DNA from 3 places in the Dongia soli genome. Region 2 is predicted to be linked to each of the others. Evidence: riboswitches for the same ligand, from Rfam matches in the RefSeq annotation. Region 2 holds a riboswitch; each other region holds the start of a gene.
The links. Region 2 has a riboswitch for thiamine pyrophosphate ahead of thiM (hydroxyethylthiazole kinase). Riboswitches for the same ligand answer to the same signal wherever they lie in the genome.
Positions count from the first base shown of each region.

Region 1: another riboswitch for thiamine pyrophosphate. It lies ahead of thiB (thiamine ABC transporter substrate binding subunit); the one in region 2 lies ahead of thiM (hydroxyethylthiazole kinase).
Region 3: another riboswitch for thiamine pyrophosphate. It lies ahead of thiC (phosphomethylpyrimidine synthase ThiC); the one in region 2 lies ahead of thiM (hydroxyethylthiazole kinase).

Region 1 is NZ_JAXCLW010000007.1:91,314-101,907, reverse strand. Features, by position in the region: gene SMD27_RS19585 (aspartate aminotransferase family protein) at 1-424, shown strand, start outside; gene SMD27_RS19580 (hypothetical protein) at 518-727, shown strand; gene SMD27_RS19575 (pyridoxamine 5'-phosphate oxidase family protein) at 724-1,710, opposite strand; gene SMD27_RS19570 (glutathione S-transferase family protein) at 1,727-2,365, opposite strand; gene SMD27_RS19565 (LysR family transcriptional regulator) at 2,471-3,373, shown strand; gene thiQ (thiamine ABC transporter ATP-binding protein) at 3,384-4,088, opposite strand; gene thiP (thiamine/thiamine pyrophosphate ABC transporter permease) at 4,085-5,701, opposite strand; gene thiB (thiamine ABC transporter substrate binding subunit) at 5,719-6,723, opposite strand; TPP riboswitch at 6,768-6,876, opposite strand; gene SMD27_RS19545 (sensor histidine kinase) at 7,085-8,560, shown strand; gene SMD27_RS19540 (choline kinase family protein) at 8,550-9,434, opposite strand; gene SMD27_RS19535 (GGDEF domain-containing protein) at 9,567-10,466, shown strand; gene SMD27_RS19530 (hypothetical protein) at 10,564-10,594, shown strand, end outside.
Region 2 is NZ_JAXCLW010000002.1:200,158-210,751, forward strand. Features, by position in the region: gene SMD27_RS07505 (hybrid sensor histidine kinase/response regulator) at 1-1,711, shown strand, start outside; gene recA (recombinase RecA) at 1,901-2,977, shown strand; gene alaS (alanine--tRNA ligase) at 3,430-6,102, shown strand; gene SMD27_RS07520 (PrsW family glutamic-type intramembrane protease) at 6,230-7,231, shown strand; TPP riboswitch at 7,284-7,385, shown strand; gene thiM (hydroxyethylthiazole kinase) at 7,454-8,269, shown strand; gene thiE (thiamine phosphate synthase) at 8,266-8,928, shown strand; gene thiD (bifunctional hydroxymethylpyrimidine kinase/phosphomethylpyrimidine kinase) at 8,925-9,752, shown strand; gene tenA (thiaminase II) at 9,755-10,432, shown strand; gene SMD27_RS07545 (peptidylprolyl isomerase) at 10,524-10,594, opposite strand, start outside.
Region 3 is NZ_JAXCLW010000002.1:1,182,056-1,192,649, reverse strand. Features, by position in the region: gene SMD27_RS12010 (Spy/CpxP family protein refolding chaperone) at 519-1,157, shown strand; gene SMD27_RS12005 (multicopper oxidase family protein) at 1,188-2,525, opposite strand; gene SMD27_RS12000 (FecR family protein) at 3,085-3,756, opposite strand; gene SMD27_RS11995 (cupin domain-containing protein) at 3,840-4,106, opposite strand; gene SMD27_RS11990 (hypothetical protein) at 4,139-4,279, opposite strand; gene SMD27_RS11985 (phospholipase D-like domain-containing protein) at 4,991-5,275, shown strand; TPP riboswitch at 6,292-6,410, shown strand; gene thiC (phosphomethylpyrimidine synthase ThiC) at 6,500-8,344, shown strand; gene thiO (glycine oxidase ThiO) at 8,341-9,372, shown strand; gene thiS (sulfur carrier protein ThiS) at 9,350-9,547, shown strand; gene SMD27_RS11965 (thiazole synthase) at 9,550-10,323, shown strand; gene SMD27_RS11960 (thiamine phosphate synthase) at 10,320-10,594, shown strand, end outside.

The DNA.
Region 1 (10,594 bases), on a different contig from region 2:
GCCCCATGCCGGCACCTTCAACAACAACGTGCTGACAATGTCAGCCGGCCTGACCGGCCTTACCAAGATCTATACGGGCGAAGCCGTCGCCAGGCTGAATGCGAAAGGCGACCGGCTGCGCAACGGCATCAACGATCTCGCGCGTCGGCATGAGGCGCCATTGCTGGCAACCGGTCACGGCTCTTTTGTCGGGCTGCATTTCAGTGATCGCCCGGTCACCCGGCCCCAGGATATCGATCCGGCCGGCGAGCCGAAACGCAAGGCGTTGCATAAGCTCATCCACCTCGATTTCATCGCCGCCGGCATCTATATGGCGCGGCGCGGCTATATGGCGCTGATGCTGCCGTTAAGCGATGCCGATATCGAAAAATTCCTCGCTGCGACCGACGAATTCATGCAGAGCCGGCAGCAGGTCTTGAGCTAGCATTCGCGGCTGACCCGACTTCGGAACCAATGGCGCCAGGTTCCGTTATCTCTATGAACCATCGCCGCCAGCGATGCTGCAGGAGATAACGCTATGCCAGATCGACGCCTGATCGAAGCGGCGCAGCCTGATTCGCCACGTCCGGCCCATCTGCCGCCGACGCCGGAAACGCCCCGGCCCGGCGATCCGAAGCCAACCGAAGTGCCGCCGGCACCGCCGATACCGGGTGATCCAGAGCCAATGCCGATTCAGCCGCCAATGGAACCGCCTCCGGTGCCGGAACCGCCGCGGCCGGTTGCTTAGCTTCCGCGATCAACCGTCCTGTGACTCTCGCTCCAGATACCGGCTCGCATGGAAGCCGGCGAGAATTCGCGGAAGCGAAAACGGAGGGGTACGGCATTGCGCAGCCAGCGGCCGCGAACTGGGCGGACCTGCCAGACCCGCTGGACGCCTTCGATCATCTCAGCATTCGAGCCGTTCAAAACCACGCTCGCCGCGCCGGTCAGCTGCAAAAGATCGCCCTTGTGGAAATCGATGAAGGACAATCCGGCACGGGGATAGACCGACAAATTGCCGAGCGTATTGAAGAACCGGTTGCCCGCATAATCCGGGATGGTCAGCGTGCCATCGGCATCGACCCTGACGAAGCCGGGTCGTCCGCCGCGATGAGAGACATCGGGATCGAAGCCGCCATCCTCTCGCGGTATGGCGGAGGCAACGAAGAACGTATCGCTCTCCACGATCAGCTGGCGCGCAGGCTCATCCAAACCAAGGAACGGTTCCACAGTGACCGCTTCGGGCGCAGGTGAAAGATCGACATAATCCCTCGCCTGGATGTATTGCGGGCAATTGCCGAAGCTCTGCTCGACCGCGACGCTAAAACCGCTTCCCGACATCTTGATGATACGGCCGTTCATGCGGTTGCGCCGGCGTGTCGGCAATTCGATCCCCAGCAGGCCGAGCCGAGTGCCGAGATGCAAAGTCTCCGCCAGCGGATCGCCGGCAACCGGCTGTGCCGCAATATCGAGACGCTGCGGATCCGGGCTGGTCGCAAATCCGGGCATGCCTTGCAACAGCGACGCCCAAGGCGAGCCTTCCCCATCCACCGACCCGACAACCAAAAAGGGCAATTGCGCGAAGAATTCTCGATGCTGGTCGGGCATGAAGGATCGCATGACCCGCTGGCCCACACCCTCCATCTGCGCCGCGACGCCGGCCTGCTCCTGGATAGCACGCTCGCCGGCGTGCCAGGGCGAGGCAGAAGAAGACGAAAATAAAGCAGACAAGGCATCCTCCTTCGCCTCAGACAGCGTTGCGGTCGCTGCCGGGCATCGGTTCGAAATGCGGCAAAGCTTCCAGGCGCGCGACCCAGGAGCGAATGGCGCCGTAGTCGCTCAGGGGCAACCCACCATCGGCAGAGACGGCGATATAGCTGTAAACGGCGACATCAGCGATGGTCGGCCTTTCCCCGACCAGGAAGTCCTCTGATGCCAAGTGATTTTCCAGCACCGAGAAGAGCGAGCTGGCAATCGCCTTGCAGCGCTCGTAATCCGCTGGAGCGCCGAAGAGCTTTACCATGCGCGCCATGGCCGGACCGTTATAGACGGGTCCCTGAGCGACGGAGAGCCAGCGCTGCACCTGCGCCGCCTGCGCCGCTTCCCGCGGCAGCCAGCGCCGCGCGGGCTCATACGTCGTTGCGAGATAAACCAGGATGGCGGCGGAATCGGCAATCACCGTTCCGTTGTCGTCGATCACCGGGACGGTGCCGAACGGATTGAGCTTTAGGAAAGTTTCGCTCTTCTGCTCACCGCCTCGCAGATTCACCTCGCGATATTCATAGGGAAGCTGCAGGAGGCGCAGCATTGATTCTGCCCGGTGCGAGTGGCCGGAAAGCTTGAAGCCGTAAAGCATGATCGGCTTCTGGGGGGTCGGCTGTGTCATGGCAAATCCCTGGTCCTGATTGTCTCCAGCTACAAATATGTCGTTTTGGAATTCGATTTAATTGTGCAAAAATGCAGTTCTCTATTTCAAAAATCGGAATAATTGATGGATCGCCTGGACATCCTGGCCATCTTCGTGGCGGTGGCGGAGCAAGGCAGCTTCATCGCCGCGGCCCGGCGGCTCAACCGTTCGCCCGCGGCCGTCACCCGCGCGGTGGCGGAGCTAGAGGAACGGCTCGGCACGCGCCTCTTCAACCGCACCACGCGGGCGGTGGCACTCACCGATGCCGGGACGCGCTATCTCGATCTCGGCCGCCGAGCCCTGGCGGATTTTGAGGAGCTGGAATTGTCGGCGGCGTCGGAGAAACTGGAGCCGCGCGGCTTGCTGAGCGTGACGGCGCCGGAGATGTTCGGCCGGCTCCATGTCCTGCCCATCGTCCAGGCCTTCATGCGTGACTACCCGCAGGTCAGTGTCTCGATGCTGCTGCTCAATCGTATCGTCTCCTATATCGACGAAGGCATCGATCTCGGCATCCGCATCGCCGCACTTGCGGATTCAACCCTGCAAGCGATCCAGGTCGGCCATATCCGCCGCGTCATTTGCGCAAGCCCCGCTTATCTCGCGGCCCATGATGCGCCAAAGACACCGCAGGATCTGGTAGGCCATGACGCCATCGCGATATCGGGCGTGCGGCCGGTCATCGACCGCTGGACCTTCGGCAAGGGAGCCAAGGAGATCACCGTGCCGATAAATGCCCGCTTGATTGTCAGCACGATTCAAGCAGCCCTCGATGCGGCGATTGCCGGCGGCGGCGTCATTCGCGTCATGTCCTATCAATCGGAACCGCTGGAGGCGGAAGGCAAGTTGCAACGCCTACTGGTCGGCTATGAACCGCCGCCTTTGCCGATACATGTGGTGCATCCGGCCGGGCGCTATCTGGCACCGAAGGTGCGTCTCTTCATCGACCGCGCGGTCGAAGCCTTGCGCGGCAAGTTCGAGACCAATTGAAAACGACAGGCTACCGGCCGAGATAGTCGCGGATCACCGGCAGGTCCGACTGCAGGACACTTGTCGTTGCGTCGCTCAGAACCACCTCGCCTTCCGCCACAAAGGCTGTGCGGTCGGCGATGCGCGCCGCATCTGCCGGATCATGGGTCACCATCAGCACGGTCAGCCCATGCTGACGGCGCAGGGCGTCGACCAGATCCAGCATCTCCAGCCGCATCGCCGGCCCCAGCGCCCCGAACGGTTCGTCCAGCAGCAGGATCGGCCGGCGACGCACAAGGCAGCGGGCAATGGCGACACGCTGGCGCTCGCCGCCGGATAATTGCGCCGGGCGGCGGTTGCCGAACTCCTCAAGCCCGACTTGTTCCAGCGCCTGCCCGACATCGCGGCGCTGCGCATCGCTCAGCCGCAAGCCGGGATGGAGGCCGAGCCCGACATTCTGGGACGCGGTCAAATGCGCGAAAAGATTATTGTCTTGAAACAAGGTTGTGACCGGCCGCTGGGCCGCCGGCACGGCGGTGATGTCCCGCCCCTCCACCAAGACGCAGCCGTCATCGGCATGTTCAAACCCGCCAATCAGAGCAAGCAGCGTACTCTTCCCCGCACCGCTCGGGCCGATCACCGCCACGCAGCTCCCGCGTTCGATTTCAAGATCGAAGCGCATCATCATCTCTTCATAGCGGAACCGCAGCGCGCGGCATTCCAGGTAGGCCGTCATTGTTTTCCACCCACAAGACGCTCGATCGCGCCATAGACCCCCAGCACCAGAAGTAACAAGATCAGCGCCGTCGCCGCCGCCTGATCCATCCGATAGGCAGAGAGCTGCTCATAGAGCAGCATGCTGAGGGTCCGCAGGTCCGGATTGCCAAACAGGCTGATACCGATCAGATCGCCGAGCCCCAGGCTGGTCGCCAAGGCGAAAGCCGTGGCGATTTGCGGCCGCAAGCTGGGCCAGTCGATCAGACGGAAACGGTTGAAGCCGACAATGCTCAATTCACGGCAGAGACGATCATGCTGTTGCAGATTGCGGTCGACGGCCGGCATCAGCAGGGCCAGGCAGAAAGGAATGGCCATGGCGATGTTGAGCAGGATGATACCGATGACCGACCACAGATCGCTATCGGTATAATCGGTGATCAACAGATAGAAGCCGATGCCGAGCACCATCGGCGACATCGCCAGCGGCAGCAGGCCGGCAAGCGCTTGCAGCGATTTCATGATCCTGACGAACAGACCGGCACGGCACGGCGAGGGCTGATGGCCGGCAGCCGCAAGGACGAAGCCGAAGAAAGTGGCACCGGCACCGGCGATCACTGAGATGGACAAGCCCAGCAAGGCCGCCTGCGCCAGAACCGGCCAGGGCAAATCCGCGGTAAAGCCGCGCAAGCCATCGGCCAGCAAGGCGAGTTCGGGCAAGCCGACGAACAGCACTGCAAGCACGATCCAGGCGCTGTCGCCGATCCGCGCCCATCTGGTCGATGCATCGTGACGCCAGCCAGGCCGACCGAAACCGGCGGCGAAATCCATCCGCTGGGTGAGGCCACGGCAGAGTATCCCGGCGATCAGGCACAGGACCAGTTCGAGCAGGGCGAGCAGCCCGGCGCGCGGCAGGTCGGCATCGAAACGGATCGCCTGGAAGATCGTGACTTCCAAGGTTGAAGCGCGCGGCCCGCCGCCCAGGGTCAGCACGATGGCGAAGCTGACGAAGCAGAGCATGAAGATGGTGGCGGCAATTTGCGGCACGACGCGGCGCAAGAGCGGCCATTCGATCAGCCGGAAAATATGGCCCGACGTCATGCCGAGTTGTGCTGCGAGCCGCCAGGTTTCCGCCGGCACGGTCTGCCAGGCCGGCAAGAGCAGGCGCACTGCCAGCGGCAGATTGAAGAAGACATGCGCGACCAGGATACCGCCGAGCCCATAGATCGATGGCCAAACCCCAACGCCGACCAGCCGCGCCATCCAGCCCTGCTGGCCATAAGCGGCGACCACACCAAAAATCGCCACCAGCGCCGGCATGACCAGCGGCAGGGAGAAGAGCCGCAACAGCACGCCCCGCCCGGGGAAATGGCTTTGCCGTGCCAAAGCGCGTGTCACCGGCACAGCGAGCGCAAGAGAGAGCAGCGTCGACAGCACCGCCTGCATCACGGTGAAAATCACCACCCGGCGCAGATAGCTGTCGCCGATCAGATCCCGGATGTCGCCGGCGGATGCTTGGTCGAGAAGCCGCACCAGGATAGCAGCGATCACCGCGATCAGGATGGCGGCGGCAACCCGGCCGAGGGAAGCGATCCCGATCAGCGGATAGCCCGCTATCGGCCGTGTCGTCGTCATGATAGGCGCGTGCGAATTCAGCGGCTGACCGTCTCGAGCCATTCCCGGATCCAGGCATGGCGATGCTTGGCGACCTCATCGCTCGGCATCAACAGGGTCTTCTGGGGCTGCGGGATGTTGCGGAATTCTGCCGGCAGGTCATTGCCGATATCGACCACCGGGAACATGTAATTGGTGGTCGGGATCAGCTTCTGCACCTCGGGCGAGGTCAGGAAGGCCAGGAACTGTTCGGCAAGATCGGCATGCTTGCTCGATGCCATCCGAGCCGCCACTTCGACCTGGAGATAATTGCCTTCCGGGAAATCCAGCGCCTTATAGCGATCGGTCTTCTCGTTGATCTGATGATAAGCCGGCGAGGTCGTGTAGCTGAGCACCATCGGCGCCTCGCCTTTCACAAACAGGCCATAGGCCTCGCTCCAACCTTTGCTGATGGTGAGCACCTTCGGCGCAACCTTCGCCCAGGCCTCGGTCGCCTTATCGCCATAGACCTCCTTCATCCAAAGGAGCAGGCCAAGACCCGGCGTCGAAGTGCGCGGATCCATCAGGAGAATCTTCGGCTGATCGCCCGGCGCCGTCAGCTCCGCCAGGCTCTTCGGTGGATTGGGCAGCTTCTGTGAATCGTAGACGAAAGCGAAATAGCCGTAGTCATAGGGAACGAAGGTCTTGTCATTCCAGGCGACCGGCAGCTTCAGCTTGGAGACATCGACCTTGGCCGGGGCGAAGAAACCCGTCGCCGCCGCTTCGCTGGTGAGATTGGTATCGAGGCCAAGCACGACATCAGCCTTTGTCTTCTTTCCTTCCATCTTCAGCCGCGACAGCAAGGCGGCGCCATCCTCCAGTCCGACCCAGGTCAGCTTGCAGTGGCATTGGGCCTCGAACTGCTTCTGGATGGCCGGACCGGGGCCCCATTCGCTGATAAAGGAATCATAGGTATAGACGGTCAGGGTCGGCTCCGCAGCCTGTGCCGCGCTCGAAAGAAGAATGCCGAAAACCGCCGCCAGCAGAGATGCCGAAACACGCATGCGAAAACTCCTCCACAAAGCGGCGGAGGAGAAATGGTGCATCGGTTTACCGGTGACTCATATCCCTCCGCCGGTATTAACCGGATCAGGTTCATCGGGTTGAAGTGGCAATCGCTTCTCTCAGCCCGGCATCGGGCACCCCGTTGAGCGAGCGCGAGAATGGTCGCGCCAGGACGGTAAGTCAAGGCCGGACAAGGTCTCAGGCCGGTGGCTCGGCCCGGTGGCTCGGGCATTGGCTGGGGAGTAGCCGGGACCATCAGGGTTGCTGGGCGAAGCCGAGCCTGTCACGCCGTGGAAGGCCATTATTAATAAATTGGATTTAGGGTCGCATCATGGCGTGTATCTACGAACGAAAATGCCCATGGAACCCCCTTCCACAACCTCCAAACGCTTTCGCCTGACGCGGAATTTCGCGATTCTGTCCGCCATCGTCCTGATCGTTACCGCTTTGGGCCTCACCCTCTTTTATCGCAGCTGGGCCGTCCGGCAGATGGAAGCGGAGGCGGAACAGTCCAACGTGACGGCAGCGCGCCTGCTGGCGAACTCCTTATGGGATGAGCATGCGGATGTCCTACGCCTCCTCAGCGCCCTTCCGCCGGAACAACTGCAGGGACGGCCGGAAGTCGAATTGCTCAATCAGGACGTGAAGACCCTTGTCAAGAAGGCGCCGATTATCCAGGTCAAAATCTATGACCTCGAGGGCCATACATTGTTCTCGACCGATCCCCGACAGATCGGCCAGGACAAGAGCGACGATGAAGGTGTGGAATCCGCCCGCAACGGCGTCGTCGCCAGCGAGATGGCGCATGCCCATACGGTCGATGCTTTCGAAGGCGCCGTCACCGATCGCGATATCATTTCCAGTTATGTGCCGATTTACGGCGCCAAAGACGGCAAGGTTGTCGGCGTCTTCGAAGTCTATGATGATGTCACCGTTTTCGTGACGGCGATCGACCGCTTCACCTATTGGCTGATCGGCCTCACTGTGGCGGCCTTTGCCATCGCCAATGGCGTCCTCATTCTCATCGTCGGCCGTGGTGACCGGCTGTTGCAACGGCAGCATGAGCGCAGCCTGGAACTGACCCGGAACGTCGCCCGCGCCGAGGCCGCCAGCAAAGCAAAATCCCAGTTCCTCGCCAATATGAGCCATGAATTGCGCACGCCGCTGAATGCGATCATCGGATTCTCGGAACTGATTCAGCATAAGACCTTCGGCCCACTGGGTGATGCCCGCTACGGTGCCTATGTCGATGATATCCACGCCGCCGGGCGGCATTTGCTGACGATCATCAACAATATTCTCGATCTGACCAAGATCGAACTTGGCCGCATGCCGCTGCAGAATAGCCGCACGGACCCGACGGCTCTGCTGCGCGAAGTTGCGCGGATGGTGGAGCCGTCGCTACGAAGCCGCAATATCACGCTGCACTTGGACATCGCCCCGATATTGCCGATCTTCACCACCGATGCGGCGAAGCTGCGGCAATGCCTGATCAATCTTCTGTCGAATGCGATCAAATTCTCACCGGATGGCAGCTCTGTCCGGCTCTCCGGCCGACAGACGGAAACCGGCCTCTATTGCTTTGAGGTCGCTGATCAAGGCATCGGCATGTCGAGCGAAGATATTCCGATCGCTTTAGCCCCCTTCGGCCAGATCGACAGCTCGCTGGCCCGCAAATTCGAAGGTACAGGGCTCGGCCTGCCGCTGGCGCAGCGCTTTAGCGAATTGATGGGCGGGGTGCTTAGCATCGCCAGCGAGCCGGGGCACGGCACCACGGTCACCATCACTCTTCCCGATGCCGGCCCGGAAAGCCTGGCCCTCGCCCTCAGCGCTTGACCAGCACCGCAAGACCGGTGGCAAAAGCCGACAGCCGTTGTTCGGCGAAATCGCGCAGATCTGCCGTCTCATTGCCGGCGGCAATTTCCACAAAAGCCCAGCTCGCCGCGACCAGGCACAGGGCCGTCCTGAAATGAGCAACGCGCAGGGCGGATTGCGGCGTCACGGCATAACCCGAGGCGGCGAGCAGCCAATCGATCTGCGCCTCGTCCAAGTCATTGTCGAGCGCAATGGCGCCGATATCCCAGAAGGGATCGGCGCGGGCCGAAAATTCCCAGTCGATCAGCCACAAGCTGCGATCCGGCAGACGCAGGAAATTGCTCGGATTGGGATCGATATGGCTGGGCACCAATGAGTGATCGGAGCCTTCAATAGCCGCGTCCAACCAGGCAGCCTCCTGTCGGAGACGTTGCAAACGCGGTTCCGGTGCCAGCGACAGATAGCGGTCGGATATGGCGAAGGGACGCATTTCATGCTGGAAGGCTGCGCCCGACCGTTGCAGCCTGCCGATGACGCGCCCGACCGCCGCCAGGCTTTCCCCGTCTTGGAAATCGGCCGATTGCAGGGAGATCGCATTGGGCAGGAATGCCGTGACCTGCCAGCCGCGCGTCTCATCGGCGAACAAGACAGCCGGAGCGATCCCGATATCGGCGGCCAAAGCGGCATTATGGATACCGGCCGGCCGATTGAGATATTGACCGCCGCCGGCGCCCGGTAGGCGCAGCACATAGTCCCGGCCGCTTCGCTCATGACAGAGCCGGTAATTGCGGTTGGTGATGCCGCCAAGACGGGCAATCGACCATTCCGCGACCGGGACGGCCGCCAGCAGCGGGATGCTCTTCAGGGCGAGATGAAGGTCGGCCGGCAAGGACATCACCCGTCTCTAATCAAATTTTGCAGCGGCAGCAACGGCGTTGCCCGAGGGTAACGTCGCACAACCGTAAAACTCGATTTAATTTTTTCTTAAGGGTGCTCTGCGAGCTTGGCTGTCGAGGAGCTGCTGATTGTGACTTTTCTTGCCGCGTCAGAACCGATCCTGTTGACGATGGTTTCGCCCAACCAGGCGGAAATCGATTGGGTGCGCCAGCTCTGCGCCAAAACCAGTACGGCGCTCGACTTCAACAGCGCGGCTACAGTTGAAGCTGCGCGGGACAATGCAGGCAATGTGTTCCTGCTCGATCTCGATGCCCTGAAGTTACCGAGCCAGACAGATCACCTGCGGATCATTGATGATCTTGCGCATCTCGCCGCCGTCGTTGTCATCACTGACCAGGCCGATGCCGAGACGGAACAATCCTATCTCGATAACGGCGCCGTGGATGTCATGCAGCGGCAGGAGCTGACACCGAACGGCTTGCGGCGCGCCTTGCGATCGGTAGTCAATCGCCGGCATAGCGAACGGCATCTCTCGCGTCTGCGACTGCGCGACGCGGCAACCGGTCTGGCAGCCCCGCCGTTATTCTGGGAATTTCTCGGCCTCGCCGAACGCCGCGCCAAGCGGAACCAGGATTTCTTTGCCGTATTGCTGATCGAGGTCACCCCGGTTTTGCAACCCCACGGGCTGCTTTCATCGGCCAATGAGGATGCTTTGATGGGTGTCCTGACCGGACGCTTGCACCAGATCATGCGCGCCAGCGATACCGTCGCCCGGCTCGAACGGCGCCAATTTGCCGTCCTGGCAGAAGCTATGCCGCGCATCGAAGACGTGCAGATCGTCGCGGAGAAAATCGTCACCGAGTTGACCAAGCCGGTTGATACCGGCAATGGCAGTCAGACCGTCCGGGTCGCTGTCGGCATCGCCCTCTATCCCACCAGTGCGATGCAGCCCGAGGGGCTGATTGACCGGGCCGCCGGTGCGCTACAGGAGGTCCTCAGCCGAGGCCACGACGACTTCGCGTTTGGTTAAAATCCCGACGGTCATCCGCCGCAAGTTCTGGCACGCCGCTTGCTTCCCTAAAAGAGCGTCGATACCGACGCCCAGCAACTGATCATGGGGAAGCCAGATGTTATCGATGTTTGCACGCCGCGACGAAG
Region 2 (10,594 bases):
GCCATCCTACAGCCCTTTTGCCGATCCGGCCGCACGTTCCGGCGAGGTGATGCTGCGTCGCCCCAACGGGCAAGTGATGCAGGCCTATATCCGTCATGCCGTTGCAGCCGTTCAAGCGGGCGGCAAGCGAACGGCAATCCGTACCCGTTCGGTCGTGCATGACCTGTCACGGGAACAGGAACTGGAACGGGCCCTGCAGGTTTCGGAACAATACTTCCAGCGCTTCTTTGAAGAGGCACCGACCGGTATTGCGCTGATCGATACGGCTGGGCGGATCGAGCAGGCAAATCGCGCCTTCCAACAATTGGCCGATGCCGGCAATTGGCGCGACGCGCCGATGATCGAGCTGGTTCATCCTGACGATCGCGGCGCGGTGACAGAGCACTTCAGCGCGGTGCTCGATAACAGCCGTCCGCTGACGCCGCTGACGGTGCGTCTCGCGGGGCAGGCGCAGCACAGCGTCACCATTTTCGCCTCTCGACGAGACGACAAGGAAGGCAAGTCGCTGGGCATCATCGCGCATTTCATCGATGCAACGGAACAGAAACGCCTTGAAGTGCAGTTTGCACAGTCGCAGAAGATGCAGGCTGTCGGCCTGCTGGCCGGCGGTATCGCCCATGACTTCAACAATCTGCTCACGGCGATGATCGGCTTCTGTGACCTGCTTCTGCTGCGCCACCGCGCTGGCGATCAATCCTTCGCTGATATCATGCAAATCAAGCAGAATGCCAATCGCGCCGCCAATCTAGTCCGACAGCTCCTGGCATTCTCCCGGCAGCAGACATTGCAGCCGCGGGTTCTCTCCATCACCGATGTCCTGGCGGAGCTCTCGCATCTGTTGCGCCGGCTGATCGGCGAGAACATCGAACTCAATATGGTGCATGGCCGTGACCTGCGGCCGGTTCGCGTCGATCAAGGGCAGCTCGAACAGGTCATCATCAACCTGGCCGTCAATGCGCGCGACGCAATGCCCAATGGCGGCAATCTCACCATCCGCACGGAGAACATCACCACAGCAGAACCGCTGCAACGCGGCGCCGAAGTGATGCCGGTCGGTAATTATGTGCTGATCGAAATGAAAGACAGCGGCACCGGCATTCCGGCCGAAATCATCGACCGCATCTTCGAACCCTTCTTCTCCACGAAGGCTGTTGGATCAGGCACCGGTCTCGGCCTCTCGACCGTCTATGGCATCGTCCGGCAAACCGGCGGTTTCGTTTTTGTCGATAGTTGGCCGGGCGCGGGGGCCGCTTTCCGGATCTATTTGCCGCAGCATATGGCTGCGGCCGGAGGTGATGCCAAGATAGATGCGAGCGAGGAAGCGCCGCGCGATCTCACCGGCATCGGCACCATTCTGCTGGTCGAGGACGAGGATGCGGTTCGCCTGTTCAGCGCCCGGGCCCTGCGCAATAAGGGATATCAGGTGCTGGAGGCCCGGAGCGGCGAGGCGGCCCTGGAAATCCTTAATGAGCATCTTGAGGAGGTGAATCTCATCATCAGCGATGTGGTGATGCCGCGCATGGATGGGCCGGAGCTGATCAAAGAGGTGCGGGCACGCCGGTCGAATATGCCGGTGATCTTCATTTCGGGCTATGCCGAAGACGCTTTCCGCCGACGAGTCGATGCCGGCGAGGAGGCTCATTTCCTCCTGAAGCCCTTTACCTTGAAGCAGCTCGCCGCCAAGGTGAAGGAAGTTCTCGACCAAGGATAGTGGTTCGTCCTGTACCGCCTTGTTTCACAAGGGAAATATGCCATATGTTCCGGTTTTGATCTTTTCGCTTTACGGTGAGAACAAAGTGTGTACTATGGGCGCCATCGATCAGCTTTGAAGGCCTGCCGGCCGATACCAGCGGGCAATCGTTGTCAGGGCCGAAACGCTGTGGTCTAAGTGGAGGGCGCTATGTCGCAGAATGTGGTTCGTATCGCCGACAGGGATGGAATGGACAAGAATAAGGCTTTAGACGCAGCTCTGGCGCAGATTGAACGCGCCTTCGGTAAAGGCTCGATCATGCGCTTGGGCCAGCGCGAGAATGCCGTCGAGACGGAAGCGGTTTCCACCGGTTCGCTGGGCCTCGACATCGCCCTGGGGATCGGCGGCCTGCCGCGCGGCCGTATCATCGAAGTATATGGTCCGGAAAGCTCCGGTAAGACGACCCTTGCCTTGCAGGTGGTTGCTGAAGCGCAGAAAGTTGGCGGGGCTTGCGCCTTCGTCGATGCCGAACACGCGCTCGATCCGGCCTATGCCGCCAAGCTCGGCGTCAATGTCGATGATCTGCTGATCTCGCAGCCCGATGCCGGCGAACAGGCGCTGGAAATTGCCGATACCCTGGTCCGGTCTGGCGCCATCGACGTGCTCGTGATCGATTCCGTGGCGGCCCTGGTGCCGCGCGCGGAATTGGAAGGCGAGATGGGTGATTCCCATGTGGGCCTGCAGGCGCGGTTGATGAGCCAGGCTTTGCGCAAGCTGACCGGCTCGATTTCGCGTTCGCGCTGCATGGTGATCTTCATCAACCAGATCCGCATGAAGATCGGCGTGATGTTCGGTAATCCGGAAACCACGACCGGCGGTAATGCATTGAAATTCTATGCCTCGGTTCGCCTCGATATCCGCCGTATCGGCGCCATCAAGGACAAGGAAACTGTGGTCGGCAACCAGACCCGGGTCAAGGTGGTGAAAAACAAGGTGGCGCCGCCGTTCCGCGTGGTCGAATTCGACATCATGTATGGCGAAGGCATTTCGAAGACCGGTGAGTTGATCGATCTTGGTGTTGCCGCCAATGTGGTCGAGAAATCGGGTGCCTGGTTCTCCTATAGCGGCCAGCGTATCGGCCAAGGCCGTGAGAATGCCAAGGCGTTCCTCCGCGACAATCCGCAGATAGCCGCCGAAATCGAGGCGAAGATCCGGCAGAATGCCGGCTTGGTCGCCGGCGCCATGCTGGATAAGGCTGGCAACAGCGGCAGCGAGGACGAGGAATAACGAGTTTCGCCGCTCAAGCGGCTGAATGAGGCGGTTCGCCGAGGGGCGACCACCTCGCCATATCAGTTCTCTCCGGGGGCGTGGATACGGGTAACCGTGCCACGCCCCAAGCTTATCTGCATCCTTGAGCGGTTCCGCGGCTCCGGTTGTGAGTGAGCGCCCTTTGCCGGTCCGGTCGCCGGTTACAGCCTTCGAACAGTACTATCGGAGAGAGGGGGGCGCGCGAAATTTGCCCGGTTTCCCTCAATCTCCTTGTCGCGACGCGGAAAAACAGAAATAGTCACTTTTTGCGCCGCAAGACAGGCGACCCTCTGCATATAGGTCTGGATAGCCAGGGATATATGTCAGGGCCTGGACCCGGCTTGCTCGCAACCCGATATCTACACAGGAATATGGCTCTCCGGGCCGATTGAACCATCACCTCAGACCGACGATTGCTGGATCGACCGATAATGCAGACCGCGAATGATATCCGCCGCACATTCCTGGATTACTTCCGGAAGGAGGGGCACGAAATTGTGCCGTCCAGTCCGCTGGTGCCTCGAAATGACCCGACATTGATGTTCACCAATGCCGGCATGGTCCAGTTCAAGAACGTCTTTACCGGGGCCGAGAAGCGGGATTACGTGCGGGCCGCGACAGCACAGAAATGCGTCCGCGCCGGCGGCAAGCATAACGACCTGGAAAATGTGGGCTATACGGCGCGGCATCATACCTTCTTTGAAATGCTGGGGAATTTTTCCTTCGGCGATTATTTCAAAGAGCGGGCGATCGATCTGGCCTGGCGCCTGATCACCAAGGAATTCGGCCTTTCCAAGGACAAGCTGCTGGTCACGGTCTATCACCAGGACGACGAAGCCTTCGGCCTCTGGCAGAAGATTGCCGGCCTGTCGGACGACCGCATCATCCGCATTCCGACCTCGGATAATTTCTGGGCGATGGGCGATACCGGCCCCTGCGGTCCGTGTTCGGAAATTTTCTATGACCACGGGTCCTCGATTCCCGGCGGCCCGCCGGGCAGTCCGGATGAAGACGGCGACCGGTTCATCGAGATCTGGAACCTGGTCTTCATGCAGTTCGAACAATTGACCAAGGATGAGCGGGTCAACCTGCCGCGCCCCTCGATCGATACTGGCATGGGGCTGGAACGCTTGGCCGCAGTGCTGCAGGGCAAGCACGACAATTACGATATCGATTTGATGCGGGCCTTGATCGAGGCTTCGGCGGCGGCATCGGGCACCGATCCGGACGGTCCTTTAAAGGTATCACATCGGGTCATCGCCGATCATTTGCGCTCCTGCAGCTTCCTGGTGGCGGACGGCGTCCTGCCGGCCAATGAAGGCCGCGGCTATGTGCTGCGCAGGATCATGCGCCGGGCGATGCGCCATGCCCACAAGCTCGGTTGCCAGGAGCCGCTGATGTGGCGTCTGGTGCCGGCACTGATCGCCCAGATGGGGCAGGCCTATCCGGAACTGATCCGCGCCGAAGCGGTGATCACCGAAACCTTCAAGCTCGAAGAAAGCCGCTTCAAACAAATGCTGGATCGCGGCCTCCGCCTGCTCGACGACGAGACGTCGAAGCTGGGCCAGGGACAGAAGCTGTCGGGCGATGGTGCCTTCAAGCTGTATGACACGTTCGGCTTCCCGCTCGATCTGACGGAAGACATTCTGCGCGGTCAGGACCGCAGCGTCGACAAGGCAGGCTTCGATGCGGCCATGGAACGCCAGCGCGAAACCGCCCGCAAAGCCTGGTCGGGTTCGGGCGAAGCGGCAACCGAGGCGGTCTGGTTCAATCTGCGCGAAAAGCTCGGCGCCAGCGATTTCCTCGGCTATGCCACGGAACGCGCTGAAGGGCAGATCATCGGCATGTTGAAGAACGGCCAGGAAATCGAAAAGGCTTCGGCCGGTGATGAGATTGCGCTGATTGCCAACCAGACACCGTTCTACGGTGAATCCGGTGGCCAGATGGGTGATACCGGCACGATCGTCACGGCGGGGGGCGGTGAAATTGCCGTCGGCGATACGCTGAAAAAGCTCGGCGACATGCTGGTGCATTTCGGCAAGGTCACCAGAGGGACGGTATCGCGCGGGGAAGCGGCCGAGTTCAAAGTCGATGGCAAGCGGCGAGCGGCGTTGCGGGCGCATCATTCGGCGACCCATCTGCTGCATGAAGCCTTGCGCCGGCGTCTCGGCGCGCATGTGACGCAGAAGGGCTCGCTGGTCGCGCCCGATCGGCTGCGTTTCGACTTCAGCCATCCACGCGCGCTGAGCAGCGAAGACATCGCCGCCGTGGAACAGGAGGTCAATGATCGTATCCGCAAGAACGCGCCGGTCGAGACCCATCTGATGACGCCGGATGCGGCGATCGAAGCCGGTGCCTTGGCGTTGTTTGGCGAAAAATACGGCGAGGAAGTGCGGGTCGTCTCCATGGGCGGCCGACATGAGGATGAAGCAAAGAACTTCTCGACCGAACTTTGTGGCGGCACGCATGTCCGCCGGACCGGCGATATCGGCCTCTTCAAGATCGTCAGCGAAGGCGCCGTGGCTTCGGGCGTGCGGCGTATCGAGGCGATGACGGGTGCGGCGGCCGAAGCCTATGTGGCCGAACAGCAGCGGCAGCTCAATGAAGCGGCGGCGGCGTTGAAGACACTTCCTGGTGATCTTGCCAGCCGTATCGTTTCGCTGGTCGAGGAAAAGAAAAAGCTGGAACGCGACCTGACCGAAGCGCGCAAGGCGGCTGCCATTGCCGGTGCCGGTGGGGGGAACGCATCGACCGGGACCAAGGATGTCAATGGTGTCGCCTTTGCCGCCCGTGTCCTGAAGGACGTGCCAGCAAAAGAGCTGAAAGGTATGGCTGACGAGTTGAAGAAGCAGATCGGCTCCGGCGTGGTCGTGCTGATCTCCGATGATGCTGGGAAAGCGTCGATCGTGGTCGGCGTCACGTCGGATTTGACCGGCAAGGTGAGCGCCGTGGATCTGGTCAAGACGGGTAGCGCGGCTTTGGGCGGACAAGGCGGTGGTGGCCGTCCCGACATGGCCCAGGCCGGCGGCCCGGATGCCAGCAAAGCCGAGGACGCCTTGTCAGCTATCGAAAAGGCGATCGGCGGGACCGCCCAGGCTGCCTGATTTCAGGTCGTCGCGCATAACGGTTGAAGATGATTTCATCCCCTCTTCGGCGCCTGCCATGTCAGGCTGATCGGAGAGGGGATTTCCTTGTCGAGCAGCGGCACTAGCCGTAGGGATAGTCACGCAGATGATCGCTCACCAGATGTGGTTGCCTTTCGCTGTCGTGATCTTCATATCCGGTCTTTACGTATTGCTGTTCCGCCGCCTGTTTCCATATCCCGTCAGCGGCCGTCTCGCTCTATTGGCTTTCGCTGCCAATATCGCCTTCGTCCTTGCCGGCGTGGCGCTCTTTGCCACGACCGGGCTCGGGACCAATCTGACATCGGCCTTGCAGCGGGACCTGCAAGCGGCACACGATCTCCAGGCGTCTCTCTCGCTGGCTTTCATCTATGCGGCCTTGCCCGAAGAGGCTCTGAAAATTGGTATCGTTGCGCTCTTGCTTAAATGCGGTACGTCACGCCTCCGGCATCCGTCAGACGGGTTCCAGCTTCTTTTATCGGCGGCGCTGGGCTTTGCCCTGATCGAAAGCTGCATTTATGTCTATGTCCTCGGCGATCAAGCGGAGTTAAGCCGCAGCCTTCTCGCTTTCGCTTTACTGCGGGGCGCGCTGGGAGCCTTGCTGCATAGTTTATTGGCAATGGTCGCGGGTTATTTCCTGCTGTCTCTCTGGCCAGCCAGGGGGAACCGATGGCTGTGGCTGGCGGCAGCCTATATCGCCGCTGTCATTCTGCACGCCGCCTTCGATGGCAGTCTGCTGAACCTGATTTTCCAGGGCGACGGTGCGACCGATGGTGATGTGACGAGTGGGCTGGAAACAATCGACCCACGCAGTATCGCTGTGCCGGCAGTGGTGTGGATGATCAGCACGGTCGTGCTGGTGATCTTCGGCTTATGGGGCCTTCGGACCGCCTTGCAGCGAACGACCGAAGGGACCATCGCATCGCGCCGTTGGCAATATGCGGGCTTGGCGATGATCATTCTTGCCGCGCTGTTATTCATCGTGCCGGCGAAGCTCACCGCCAGCGAGACTTTCGAGACTGCTTTGGCGCCAGCCTTCGGCGCTATTCTGTTTGTCATCGGCCTGATCATGGCGATGAAGCGGGAGCGGGCAGGGCGATACCCCTCCTAATCAACCGGCCTCGTCATTGACAGTGTGTGCCGCAGTTCCTTAAACTCCCCATCACTGTGCCGCGGGGTGCCTCTTCGACAGAAGTGGGCTGAGATCATACCCGAGGAACCTGATCTGGATCATGCCAGCGAAGGGATTGTTGCACAGGCGGCTTGTGACTTGCCTTTCTTCCGGCCCGTCTTCCGTCTGTCTCCATCCCAAGCTGCGGGATAGGAACGAAAGATGACGGCTGACACTACGGCCAATCTGCCGCAAAACCTGCAAGCGATCAGAGATCGCGCACCGCTTATTCATAACATCACCAATCTGGTCGTTACCAATGTGACGGCCAATGCCTTGCTCGCCTTGGGCGCATCGCCCGCCATGGTCGAAAACACCGATGAGGTGGCCGAGCTGGCGCGGGTTGCGAATGCACTGGTGATCAATTTGGGCACCATCTCCAGCAGCCGGGCCGCCGCCATGCGCATTGGCGCGCGCGCGGCGGTTCAGGCCGGCAAGCCCTGGGTGATGGATCCCGTTGCTGTGGGAGCGCTCGGCTATCGCAGCCGGCTCGCTGCCGAGTTGCTCGCCGAACGACCAACTGTCATTCGCGGCAATGCATCCGAGATCACAGCCCTCGCCGCGATGCAAGGTGGCGGCGTTACAGCCGGTGGCAAAGGTGTCGACAGCACGCTTTCCTCCGCCGCTGCGTTGGAGGAGGCCAAGGGATTGGCCAGCCGGACCGGCGCGATCGTCGTGGTCAGTGGGGCGATGGATTATGTGACCGACGGCAAACGTGTGACCGGCATCGCCAATGGTCATCCGATCATGACACGCGTGACCGGCATGGGTTGTACCGCGACGGCGCTGATCGCACCATTTCTCGCCGTTACACCCGATGCCTTCGCGGCCGCGGTGCAGGCGACCATCGTGATGGGTGTCGCCGGCGATACGGCCATGGAAATGGCAGGCGGGCCCGGTTCGTTCCAAGTCGCTTTCCTCGATGTGCTTTATGCGCTGGAGGGGGAGGAGATCCTTGCCAAAGCGAGGCTGACATGACGCGGCCATCATGCGGTATCGGACACCCAGCTTTCGATCCCTCCCTCTATCTGGTGACCGATCCCGTGCTCTGTGCCGCAGGTGGACTTGCCGAAACCGTGGCAGCAGCGATCGCCGGCGGTGTCACCATGATTCAATATCGCGCGAAGGACCGCGATCTGCGATCCGCCTTGGCTGAAGCCGCCACGCTAGCGGAACTGGCGAAGCAGGCCGGCGTGCCGCTGATCGTCAATGATCGGCTGGATATTGCTTTGGCGGTCGATGCCGACGGGCTTCATGTCGGCCAGTTCGATATGCCGCCGGAAATCGCCAGGGGTCTTTTAGGCGCGGACAAGATCCTTGGCATTTCCGTCAGCAGGCCCGCCGAAATCGAAACGATCGATCCGGCCATGGTCGATTATGTCGGCCTGGGACCTGTCTTCGCGACAGCAACCAAGGGCGACGCGGCTGCCCCGCTTGGCCTCCAGCAATTCGCAAAGTTGCGGCAGCGGATCTTATTGCCGGTGGTGGCGATTGGCGGCATCGGCCACGAACGGGCGAGTGCCGTGATCCAAGCCGGCGCAGATGGCATCGCCGTGGTCTCGGCGATCTGCGGTACCGCCGATCCAGCAGCCGCAGCGCGTCAGCTCAAGAAATCGATATTGGATGCGCGCCCATGATGCCGGAACATATGGTTCCCAACATTCTCAGTATCGCCGGCAGCGACCCCAGTGGTGGCGCCGGCATTCAGGCCGATCTCAAAACCTTTTCCGCGCTGCGGACATACGGCGCTGCGGCAATCACCGCACTGACCGCGCAGAACACGCGTGGCGTCGGGGCGGTTCTGGTCGTCGAACCGGCTTTCGTTGCCCGCCAAATCGATATGATCTTCGAGGACGTGAGGATCGATGCGGTAAAGATCGGCATGCTCGCCAATGCCCAGATCATTTCCAAAGTGGCTGCATGCTTGCGCCATTGCCAGCCGCGCTGGATCGTTCTCGATCCGGTCATGATCGCCAAGAGCGGTCATCGCCTGTTGGATGAGGCAGCGCTCTCCGCCTTGCGCCGAGAGCTGTTGCCGATGGCATCGATCATCACGCCGAATTTGCCTGAAGCTGCCGCCTTGCTCGATCGAGCCGTGGCAAAGGACTGGGACGACATGGAGGAAACGGCGGTGGGATTACAGGCGCTTGGTGCGTCCCGCGTGCTGTTGAAAGGCGGGCACCTGCCAGGCGAGGCGAGCCCAGATCTAGTGCTCACCGATGGCGTCATAACAAAGCTCGATGCCGGCCGGATCGCGACCGAGAATACGCATGGCACCGGCTGCACTCTCTCGTCTGCCATCGCAGCCTTGTTGCCGCAGCATCGCGACGTCATCACAGCCATCCGTGAGGCCAAGGCCTATATCACGGGTGCCATCGCCGCCAGCGGCCAACTCGCCGTCGGTAGCGGACATGGTCCGGTGCATCATTTCCATCAACTTTGGCATCAGTCGAGACCGTAAATATGACGACCTTTCTGGAAGAAGCGCGGCAGGAGACGGCAAAGCTGCGCCAGGCTATTCATGATTTACCGTTCAATCTGGAGCTGACCGCGGGCACCTTACGCCAGGACCGCTTCCAGCATTATCTGATTCAAGATGCGCTCTACCTCACAGAATATGCGCGCGCTCTCGCCGCTTTGGCGGCGAAGGCGCCATCGGCTGGCACAATTGCGCAATTCGGCGAAGCGGCTGCCGGTGCGGTGTTCTTCGAACAGGCAATGCAACAAACCTTCCTTACGACATTCGGAATCACGGCCGCCGAGGTCGCAGCTTCCTCGGCATCGCCCACAAACCTGGCCTATACCGGCTTCATGCTGGCGGAGGGGATGAAGGGGACCTATGAGACTTTGTTGGCAGCCGTTCTGCCCTGTTTCAGCATCTATGCCGAGGTCGGTGCGGCAATCGCCGCCAAAGCGAGCGACAATAATCCGTTCCAGCTTTGGATCGATACCTATGCCGCCCCGGAATTCCAGCAAAGCGTGCAGCGTGCGGAAGAGGCAGCGAACCGAATCGCGCAGGACACCAATCCAGCCTTGTATCGGAAGATGCTGAATCTGTTTCGGTGTTCGGTGGAATTCGAATGGATGTTTTGGGATGCAGCCTATCGTCTCGAAACCTGGCCGACGGCGATTTATCGCTGACATATCCCTTGAGGCGTTGCGGTTGCCGGTGAGCAAAAAACAGGCGCGGCCTTGCGGCGCGCGCCTGTCGGATCGAGTGTGAGAGCCGGGCTTACTTCACGTCTGCCGCGACCTGCATCTTGATGATCTTGTCGGGATTGGTCACGGCGCCGTTGTCATTCG
Region 3 (10,594 bases), 980 kb from region 2:
CATGGTAGTCGTTGATTAACCGATGCCTGGACCAACGACTGCAAAGCATTGCTGGGACATTTAAAGGACCCCAACGTAAGAACCCCTGAAGCACACAAACCGGATTCCAATGGTCAATGAGTTGCCGTTCGCCATGGTGTTCGGCTGCTACAACCATCTCGCGAACGAGAAGGTTGCGGCCTTGATCCGGGCGAACAGGCCACTCTTTGGCTCAGCCATAGCCGCACGGACATACTGCGCGGCGGTCGCGACGGCTTCGAAAGACGGCAAAGCGTCCAAGATCTATGCTATTAATAAGCTATGGCGCGGGTAGCTCAAAGCGAGAGGCGGGGATAGCGAGAGCAGCACCTCGCTTCGTTGCCACATGATCAGTACCCAAAAAAGGTGCTTTGAAGCAGGCATCAACATGATTCTCTTTTATATGGCGAGAAGCGCTCGTTAGATAAATGCTCGGCGACGGCCGTGTATGGCGGACACAGTTGTAGCCCAATGTGAAATGATCCGCAGCATGGAGGTGCATGATGAAAACCTCACCAATTATGCTTCTGCTCGTCGCGCTGACTTTTCTTCTGAGCGCAACCGGTGCCCTCGCACAGTCTGATGAGGGCACTGATCAGAGCCAGCCTGGTGTTGGCTCCGGCGAATCCACGGACGGTATGCAGCCCGATGTGGACGGCAACTCCATGCAGATGACGGGGCAGACGCCAGGCATGATGTCGCCTGAGGACATGATGAAGGGCGGCATGATGCACGGAGCTGGCATGTGTCCCATGATGGGGATGATGAACATGATGCGCATGGCGCATCACGGCGGGGGCATGGCGCACGAAGAGTCGATTGATCATATCGAGGGGCGAATTGCCTATCTGAAGGCCGAAATCAGGATCACCCCGAATCAGGAGGATAAATGGAATACGTTCGCCGAGGCCCTCAGAAAGGCGGCAATGCAAAAGAACATGATGAACGGACAGAGGAGCGGTGAACGCTCGATGCCCTGGCAGGATCGGCTGGCTAGGCATGAGGAGAGGCTGCAGAGCCGTCTGGATCTGCTGAAGTCCGTAAAGGAAGCAGCCGACCCGTTATTTGCCTCCTTCAGTGACGATCAGCGAAAATTAGCGAATGAACTACTCGCCGGGCCGATGGGAATCATTCGCTAACACGCCCTTCTCGTTTACCCTTGCGTGCTTTCAGCCGTAGATGATCAGCCCGGCGAAGCCTTCGTCCATATGGTCCTGATGATGGCAATGGAAGAGCGTGTTGCCGGGATTGTCGGCCACGAAGTCGACCTCTGCAGCCGAGTAGCGCGGTAGGCTGATCGTGTCCTTCATCACGCCCGAGGTCGCTTTGTTGCCGATCTTCGTAATCTCGAAACTGTGCCGGTGGAGATGCACCGGATGAGTGTCGCCGCTGTTGTTGTTCATCACAAGCCGATAGCGCTTTCCCCGGTGAACGGTGAATAGCGGGTTCGTGTCGGGCCAGGACTTGCCGTTGATGGTCCAGCGGTTATAGCGGCCACGGCCGCCGGGGATCTTCTCGAACTTCAGATCAATGACCTCGTCCGGCATCGCGGCGGGACTGGTCCGACCGAAGGCCGTGTAGTTCCAAGGCGCCTTCGGCGGTGCAACCCATTGCGGGTCGCCGCCGCGGTCGGCATATTCGATGATCACACCCATACCCATGTTGCGGTCGTCCTCGTCGGTCGAACCGAACACCCAGACGCCCGGGTTGTTCATCTCCACGATGACGTCCGCCCGCTCGGCCACGTCGAGTTCCACCGCATCCACCGTCATCGGCGTCGGTACAGGATTGCCGTCGAGGGCGATGACGGTGAAACGGTGGCCTGACAGCGCCAGCGAGATGCCCATGCTGCCGCTGGCGTTGAGCAACCGGAACAGCACCCGTTCGCCTTGACGTACCCGGATCGGTTCACCGTGGCCCAGCATCCGCTCGCCGAGCGTTGCCGAGCGGTACATCGCCTCCAGGCCATTGTCCGGCGGCGGGCCTTTCCGGATATCTTGCATGCTGACCCAATGTCCCTCCCAGTGATGGGCGGCGAGGGTAACCTCACGGTCATAGCGACCGGGATCGTGCGTGGGCTCCACCACCAGAAAGCCGAACTCGCCGGAATAGGTGCTCCGAGTGAGATCGGTCATCGCCATCGCATGGCTGTGGTACCAGCGAGTTCCCGTTGGCCCCGGCGTGAAGGCGTAGCGCAAGGAGCCCCCGGGCGGGATGGCTTGCGAGCCCTCCTCGGCGGAGCCGTCCTGCTGCGAGGGGATGATGAGCCCGTGCCAGTGGACCAGATTTAAGTAGCCGGACTCGTTGATGACGTTGATGACTGCTGGCTTGCCCTCGTGAAGGCGCAGCAATGGGCCAGGGACCGTGCCATTGTAGCCGGTCGTTTTGATCACCTTGCCCGGCGCGATCTCTAGGGAGATCGGCGCAATACGGATCGTGTGGTCGGCGGACGGAACAGTAGCCTTGGCGTAGCTGACGCAGCGATCCGCAAGGTACGCCAACGCCATGGCGCCTGTCCCCGCCAACACTTTTCGACGGCCGACCTGTGCCGTCCAGGATTTGTGGGGAGCTCTGGCAGTCATCGCTATCCTCCTAGGCCAACGTCACGCACTCACGGTGCTCCATCAGTTCGCTGAAAAGCTCCCGTGCTCTGGCTCGCGCGACCGCAAGTGCCTTCGATCCAAGCGGCGTCGCACATAAGGCTCCGGAGAGAGCGGCCCGTGGCATTGGCTGAAGCTCCGAATGGAGTTTACGATGGGGTTGCCATATCGAGAACCGATGAAGCGGCGGGTACCAACTTGCCGATCCTCAGGCCACCTCCTGACATCGAGCTGTCCTCATTTCGGCTGGGACCCGACGCTCAGCTTCCGAAGCCATTGGCCATACACTCCCAGGACCCGATCCTGATCAGCGGTTCGAGGCGCTATCATGCGTTTCACTGGCCCCGTCCGGCGCTCACTTCTGCATGAAGTTGGCGATTTCATCGCTAATTGAATTGAACGATATCTTCCGGATCGAACCATACAAATGGCTGATGCTGGGTCAACCTCGCCGGGCTGACAGGCACTATTCCCCTGCCAATGCGCGCGCGCGTTTGATTTTCGCATCGCTCCAGACTTCGGGCCGTGTCGGCGGAACATTGCGCGCCCGCAGCGACGTGCCGTGACCGGCTTTCAGGGTGACCGCCCCCGCATCGTTTTGCACTTCAACCTCGCCGCTGGAAACAAAAATGTCGTAAGAGCTTTCGAAGCGGCCAGCAAAGACCTCGGTGCCGCGCAAGCTCAATATAGCGAAGGGCGTCTCGATTTTCGGGGATGCCGGGGGCCTTTCTGCTTTACCGCTGTTGAAGCAGAAGGCGCCGTCGAGGATATGGAGGAAGCTGGAGAAAGTATTGCCGGCAAGCGAATCATTCAACTGAACTTCAGCATTCTCGCCGAGGCTCAAACTGCTGCCGTCGAGCATCGCCACCTGTAATTGCCCATCTTTCCCGGTCCACAGCAGATCGCTTTGGAAGACCTTGTCGTCGACGTGTAAAAGGCGAGTGTACTTGCCGAAAGAGGCACCTGCGATCTGACGCTTTTGCCGGACATTTCCAAAGATCGCGCGATCGTTTGCGACGGCCCTCCCTGCCGCAAAACCGAAGGTTATGGTCAGAGCGGCGGTGCCGATAACACGGCAGGCAAAATCGCGACGTGTCACCAAGGCGGCGCGGTCGGCCGAAAAGTCATCGGCGAACAATAAAGTCATGACATTACGCTCCTATCGATCGCCGGGCTCGAGCCGCCGGCGGGATGGCTATATAGACCCGGGGCTTCTCGTCATCAATGGCGCTCATGATAGGTCGACCGGATGAACACCGACTTCGGATGGGTGTGCGATGGGGAGGCGGCGCCTATCGGGAACACCACGTCGGCCAAGAGCAGTGCCTTACCGGGGACGTTTTGTGGTTCGTCCTTCAACAGCGGCGTGATCGTCTCCTGGAGCTTGCCCCCAGCTTGCGTTGTCCCCTGCGGTGTTCCGCCCGCGCCGGTCAGCATCGTAGTGGCGGCGAGGATAGCCGCGCCAGCGGCGAAAAGTGCATGTCTCATTTTAGGCTCCAATTTAAATAGTGCCGAGGCTGCTATTGCTTGGTCGCAGCAGGTGACTGCGGAAGCTGCGCCATCCGGTTGTAGGCATTCATCAGATCGAACGCGATCGTGAGGTCGGTCAGTTGCTTTTGGTCGAACATGGCGACCCCGGCTTCGTATTCGCCATCCGGCACGCCTGTTTTGGCAACAGCTTCACTTGCCGACGTCGCCGCGTTCTTCTGTCATCTCCTGAAAGCAAGGAGCGTTGTACCGGGCGACAGCACCTCTAGTAGTAGTAAAAAACATGGGCACCGCCCTGGTCATAAAACAGCGCCGAGATTCGCAATTTTGCCTGTACCATCGCGCGATGGCCGAGTCCCCCTGTCCAGCTCGATCATGCTGTCTGCTGACCACGGTCCTTGCCGACGCTCAGACTCGACCTGAGGCCCTCGGCCGTTGGCCAGCACCCCCAGCAGCTCGGCCAGACCGAACCCCACAGCCACCCAGCCGAGCCGTCCCACAACTGGGCCATCCGCGATGACCAGGGCGCCCCGACGTCTTCATCAACCCATCTAGCGATGAAATTCGAAAGCGTTTGGAGCCGTGAACTTCGTCGATGCAGCCGGCCGCCATGCGGAGGCCGATCGAAGATTCCGGGTTGCGATGCGCTGGCTTTTACGAATCAGTCTTCTTGCGATCGGCCTTGCGATAACAGCGGCGGCGCCAGCAGTAGCTACGCCATCCATCACGACCTGCTTTACGCCGGGCGGGCCTTGCACCGATTTGATTGTCACCGCGATCAGTGCTGCGAAAAGGCAGATCCGCGTGCAGGCCTATAGCTTCACTTCCGCGCGCCGATTGCCAAGGCCCTCGACGATGCGTATCGTCGCGGCGTCGAGGTGCAGGTGATCCTCGACAAGAGCCGGGCGACCGCCAAATACACCGGCGCCACCTATCTGCAAAATGCCGGCGTGCCAGTGGCAATCGACTACAAGGTCGCCATCGCCCATAACAACGTGATGGTGATCGAAGGCGAAACCGTGATCACTCGCAGCTTCAATTTCACCAAAGCTGCGCAGGGGAAGAACGCTGAAAAGTTGCTTGTCGTTCGCGACGCAGATCTGGCGCGTCAATACCTCGCGAATTGGGAAGCGAGGGCCGCTGTTCCGCGGAAGTATCGGCGGAAATAATCGGAACTTACGTGAATCGACCGGTTGGTCATCGCGAGCATTCCCCACAACTCGTAACGTTGACTGGCCCCGTGCAATCATGCACGGGGCTCCTTTAATCTGCTCCTATCGATCGCCGGCCTCGAGCCGGCGGAGGATTATAGCGGGCTTCTCTTCATCAATGGCTCGATGATAGGTCGACCGTTTAACACCCATTTCCGATGCGCGTGCGATGAGAACCCGGCTCCGGTCGGTAACACCCCGCCCCCCTGGCGAAGATCAGTTCCTTACCTGAGACGGTTTGTGCGCCCTTGAACGACTGCGTCATCATCTCATGGACTTCGGCCCTAGCTTGCGTTGTCGCCGGCGCTGTTGCGCCCGCGTCAGTCAGCGTTACCGTGGCGGCGAGGATAACCGCGGCCGTAGCAAGAAGTGCATGTTTCATTTTGAGGCTCCATTTCAAATATGCCGAGCTGCTATCGCAGTTGTCTCGGATCGCTAGTTGTGGTGAAAACATGCGCACCGCCCTGGTGATGAAACAGCACCAAGACTCGCAATTTTGCCTGTACCACCGCGCCATGGCCGTGTCCCCTTATCCAGCTCGAAGGTGCTGTCTGCTGGCCACGGTCCTCGCCGACGGCATCAGGCTCGGCGCAGGGCCCTCGGCCGAACCGAACCCGGCCGTCACGCAGCCGAGCCCCTCACTGCGCCATCGGCGATATGGGGAAATAGGTAACCGAGGAGTTCAGAGAAAGACTGACCGGCGCCTAAGGCGCAGGCGGCCTGGAAAAACCGTGCAGCGGTGCGCTCAGACCGCGAGCGGCAAACGGCTTGGGGAGAAACTTGGCGCGCGCCGGCAAATTATCCGCTGGGGCCGGACCTTGCCGGAGGTGATGATCAGTTCAACATGGTGCTTGCTGCAAGGGGCGCATCGTTGAAGTTGCGCCCTTCGAGCCGTCACTGCGAAGGGAGTCGACCGCTCGCTTATAGCGGGCGCACGGCTGCGTTGACATTCCAGGTGGCAGCGGGCAGATTTGCACTATCACCAGGGGTGCCCCGACAAGGGGCTGAGATACGGCAGGCCGCAAGGCAGCGCCGGAACCCTATGAACCTGATCCAGTTCATACTGGCGTAGGGACGGTGCGGACGCCTGACAGGTCATATGCGACCATTCCAACTTAGGCGCTCTTTCTCCTTCCTGTCAGAGCTGGGTCTCCATTGCTTGCAAAGCGAGGAGCCTCGATCATGACGTTCATTCAGGCCACCAAGGCCAACCCACCGACCAGACCTGCTGTCACCACGGGGCCGCTGCCCGCCTCGACCAAAGTCTTCAGGTCCGGCTTTCTTCATCCTGATATACGCGTTCCTATGCGGGAGATAGCGGTACATCCAACCGCTGGCGAGCAACCTGTGACAGTTTACGATTCTTCCGGTCCCTACACGGATACGGCAAGTGAGACGCAGATAGAAAAAGGGCTGCCACGTGTTCGAGCCTCCTGGATCGAAGCGCGCGACGATGTGACGGCCTATGACGGGCGCCATGTCAAACCGGCGGACAACGGTTTTGTCGCCGGCGAGCAACTGACGCCGGAGTTTCCGCTGCGCCACCGCCCCTTGAAGGCGCGGGACGGGAAGGCAGTGACCCAGCTTGTCTATGCAAAAGCGGGCATAATCACGCCGGAAATGGAATTCGTCGCCATTCGCGAGAATCTCGGCCGGGAGCAAATGCGCAACACGATGGCGCGCGACGGAGAAAGCTTCGGCGCGGCGATACCCGATTTCGTTACGCCGGAATTCGTGCGCGACGAGGTTGCCCGCGGACGAGCGATTATCCCGGCCAACATCAACCATCCAGAGAGCGAGCCGATGGCGATCGGCCGCAACTTCCTCGTCAAGATCAACGCCAATATCGGCAATTCCGCCGTCAGCTCCTCCATGGCCGAGGAGGTGGATAAGATGGTCTGGGCGACCCGCTGGGGCGCAGATACGGTCATGGACCTTTCCACCGGCCGCAACATCCATAACATCCGCGAGTGGATCGTCCGCAATTCGCCGGTGCCCATCGGCACGGTGCCACTCTACCAGGCACTGGAAAAGGTCAAAGGCATTGCTGAGGATCTGACATGGGAGGTGTATCGCGACACACTGATCGAGCAGGCTGAGCAAGGCGTGGATTATTTCACCATCCACGCAGGCGTGCGGTTGCATTACATCCCGCTTACCGTCAACCGCGTCACCGGCATCGTCTCGCGTGGCGGCTCGATCATGGCCAAGTGGTGTCTGTATCATCATAAAGAGAGCTTTCTCTACCAGCATTTCGAGGAAATCTGCGACATTTGCCGCGCCTATGACGTCTCTTTCTCACTGGGGGACGGATTGCGGCCGGGCTCCGTCGCCGACGCCAATGACGCCGCGCAATTCGCCGAGCTGGAGACCTTGGGCGAACTGACAAAAATCGCCTGGGCAAAGGACTGTCAGGTGATGATCGAAGGCCCCGGCCATGTGCCGATGCACAAGATCAAGCAAAACATGGACAAGCAGCTCGCCGTCTGCGGTGAGGCGCCGTTCTATACGCTCGGACCACTGACGACAGACATTGCGCCAGGGTACGACCACATCACCAGCGGCATTGGCGCCGCCATGATCGGCTGGTTCGGCACGGCAATGCTCTGCTACGTCACACCGAAGGAGCATCTGGGCCTGCCCGACCGCGACGATGTGAAAACAGGTGTCATCACCTACAAGATCGCCGCCCATGCTGCCGATCTCGCCAAGGGCCATCCAGCGGCGAAGATCAGGGACGATGCGCTTAGCCGCGCCCGCTTCGAGTTCCGCTGGGAGGACCAGTTCAACCTTTCGCTTGATCCTGAGACGGCGCGGTCCTTACACGATGAAACGCTGCCAAAGGAGGCGCACAAGGTGGCGCATTTCTGCTCCATGTGCGGGCCGAAATTCTGCTCCATGCGCATATCGCACGACATCCGCGCCCAGACGCAGAAAGAGGGTATGGCCGCTATGGCCGAGAAGTTCCGCGAAGGTGGCGACCTCTACATGCCGATCGAAGTTGCAAGCGTTGCGACACGGCGGTGAACGTCCTCGTCAGGGGTGCAGGCGTGGCAGGCCTGGCCGTTGCCTTCGAACTGGTCTCACGAGGCATGGCGATTACCGTCACCGATCGTCGTCCGTCGATTGAGGGCAGTGCATCCTGGTTCGCCGGTGGGATGCTGGCACCCTGGTGCGAGCGCGAAAGCGCCGAACAGGCGGTGTTCGATCTCGGCCGCTCCGCCGCGGATTGGTGGGAAGCCGCATTGCCCGGCCATGTCCGACGCAACGGCACGCTGGTGGTTGCACCGCCGCGTGACGTCGGTGAGTTGGCCCGCTTCGCCGACCGCACCATGGGCGGGGCGATATGGCTGGACGAAGAGGGTATCGCCCGGCTGGAGCCTGCACTTGCCGGCCGTTTCTGCCGTGGCTTGTTCTTTCCTGGTGAGGCGCATCTGGATCCCCGAGAGGCGTTGACCGGCCTCCAAACGAGGTTGGCCGATCGGGGCGTCCGTTTCCGGCTGGGCAGGAGCGACGTTGCGCCTGCAGACGGAAGCTTCGATCGAGTGGTTGACTGCATAGGAGATGGTGCGATCGGCAGGATGCAGGGGTTGCGCGGCGTGCGGGGTGAGATGCTCTACCTGCACAGCACGGAGATCGTCCTGTCGCGGCCCGTGCGGCTGCTACATCCGCGCCATCCGCTCTATGTCGTGCCGCGCGCGGCTGGCCGCTTCATGATCGGGGCGACCATGATCGAAAGCGAGGTGGGCGGGCCCATGACCGTCCGTTCGGTGATGGAATTGCTCAATGCCGCCTATGCGCTGCATCCAGCCTTTGGGGAGGCGCGGCTCGTGGAGACGGGAACCGGCATCCGCCCCGCCTTTGCAGACAATTTTCCCCGTGTGATCGTCAGTGCCGATGCGATCCGCGTCAACGGCCTTTACCGGCATGGCTTCCTGCTCGCTCCAGCCATGGCAGCCGAAGCTGCGGCGGAACTGGCGAGGGAGGCTGGAAGACGCGACCAATACCGTAGAATCAAAGGAGAGCCCTTCGATGAAGTTCATCGTCAATGGTGAGGAGCGGGAAGTCGCCGCCACGACGTTGCATGAGTTGCTATCGCTACTCGACTATCGGGGCCGGTGGTTGGCCACCGCGGTGAATGGCGAACTGGTGCACAGCGAGGATCGCATCAAGCGCACCCTCGCGGAACGGGACCGCATTGAAATCCTGTCTCCCATGCAGGGAGGCTGAACGTGCTGTCGCTCTATGGAACCGAATTTGCCTCGCGCCTTTTGCTTGGTACGGCGCGCTATCCTTCGCCCGCCGCTCTGGCGGAAGCGGTGCGGAAGTCACGGACGGAAATTGTGACGGTCTCACTCCGCCGTGAGACGGCCGGCGGCAGGTCGGGCGGCGCGTTCTTCGAAATGATCCAGGAGCTTGGCGTAAGCGTCCTGCCAAACACCGCCGGCTGCCACAGCATCTCCGAGGCGGTGCTGACGGCCAAGATGGCGCGCGAGGTCTTCCGTACCGACTGGATCAAGCTGGAAGTGATCGGCCATCACGACACGCTCCAGCCGGACGTTTTTGCGCTGATCGAGGCCGCGCGCATATTGTCCGGTGAAGGTTTTCAGGTCTTTCCCTATACGACTGACGACCTCGTCGTTGCCGAAAAGCTGCTGGAAGCCGGGTGCCGTGTGCTGATGCCTTGGTGCGCGCCGATCGGTTCCGCGATGGGGCCGGTCAATCAGTCCGCCCTGCGCGCCCTGCGCGCCAATTTCCCGGAGATTCCGCTGATCGTGGATGCCGGCATCGGCCGTCCGTCACATGCTGCGGTTGTCATGGAACTGGGTTTTGACGCCGTTCTGCTCAACACTGCCGTCGCCGCAGCCGGGGATCCCGCCGCCATGGCCCATGCTTTCGCTCTCGCCATCGAGGCGGGCCGCCAAGCCTTCCGCGCCGGCATGCTGGAGCCGCGCGACATGGCGGTTCCCTCGACCCCCATTATCGGCAAGGCCGTGTTCCAGTGAAACTTGACCCGTTTTACCTCATCGTCGACAGCGCCGAATGGATCGCGCGGTTGGTGCCGCTCGGCGTGAAGCTCGTGCAGCTCCGCATCAAAGATATGGAGGAGATTGCGCTGCGGGCCGAAATCAGCAGAGCTAAGTCGATTTGCGCCAGCGCCGGCTGCACGCTCGTCATCAACGACTATTGGCAACTGGCAATCGAGGAAGGATGCGATTTCGTGCATCTAGGGCAGGAAGATCTCGCTGAAGCCGATCTCTCCGCTATCCGACGGGC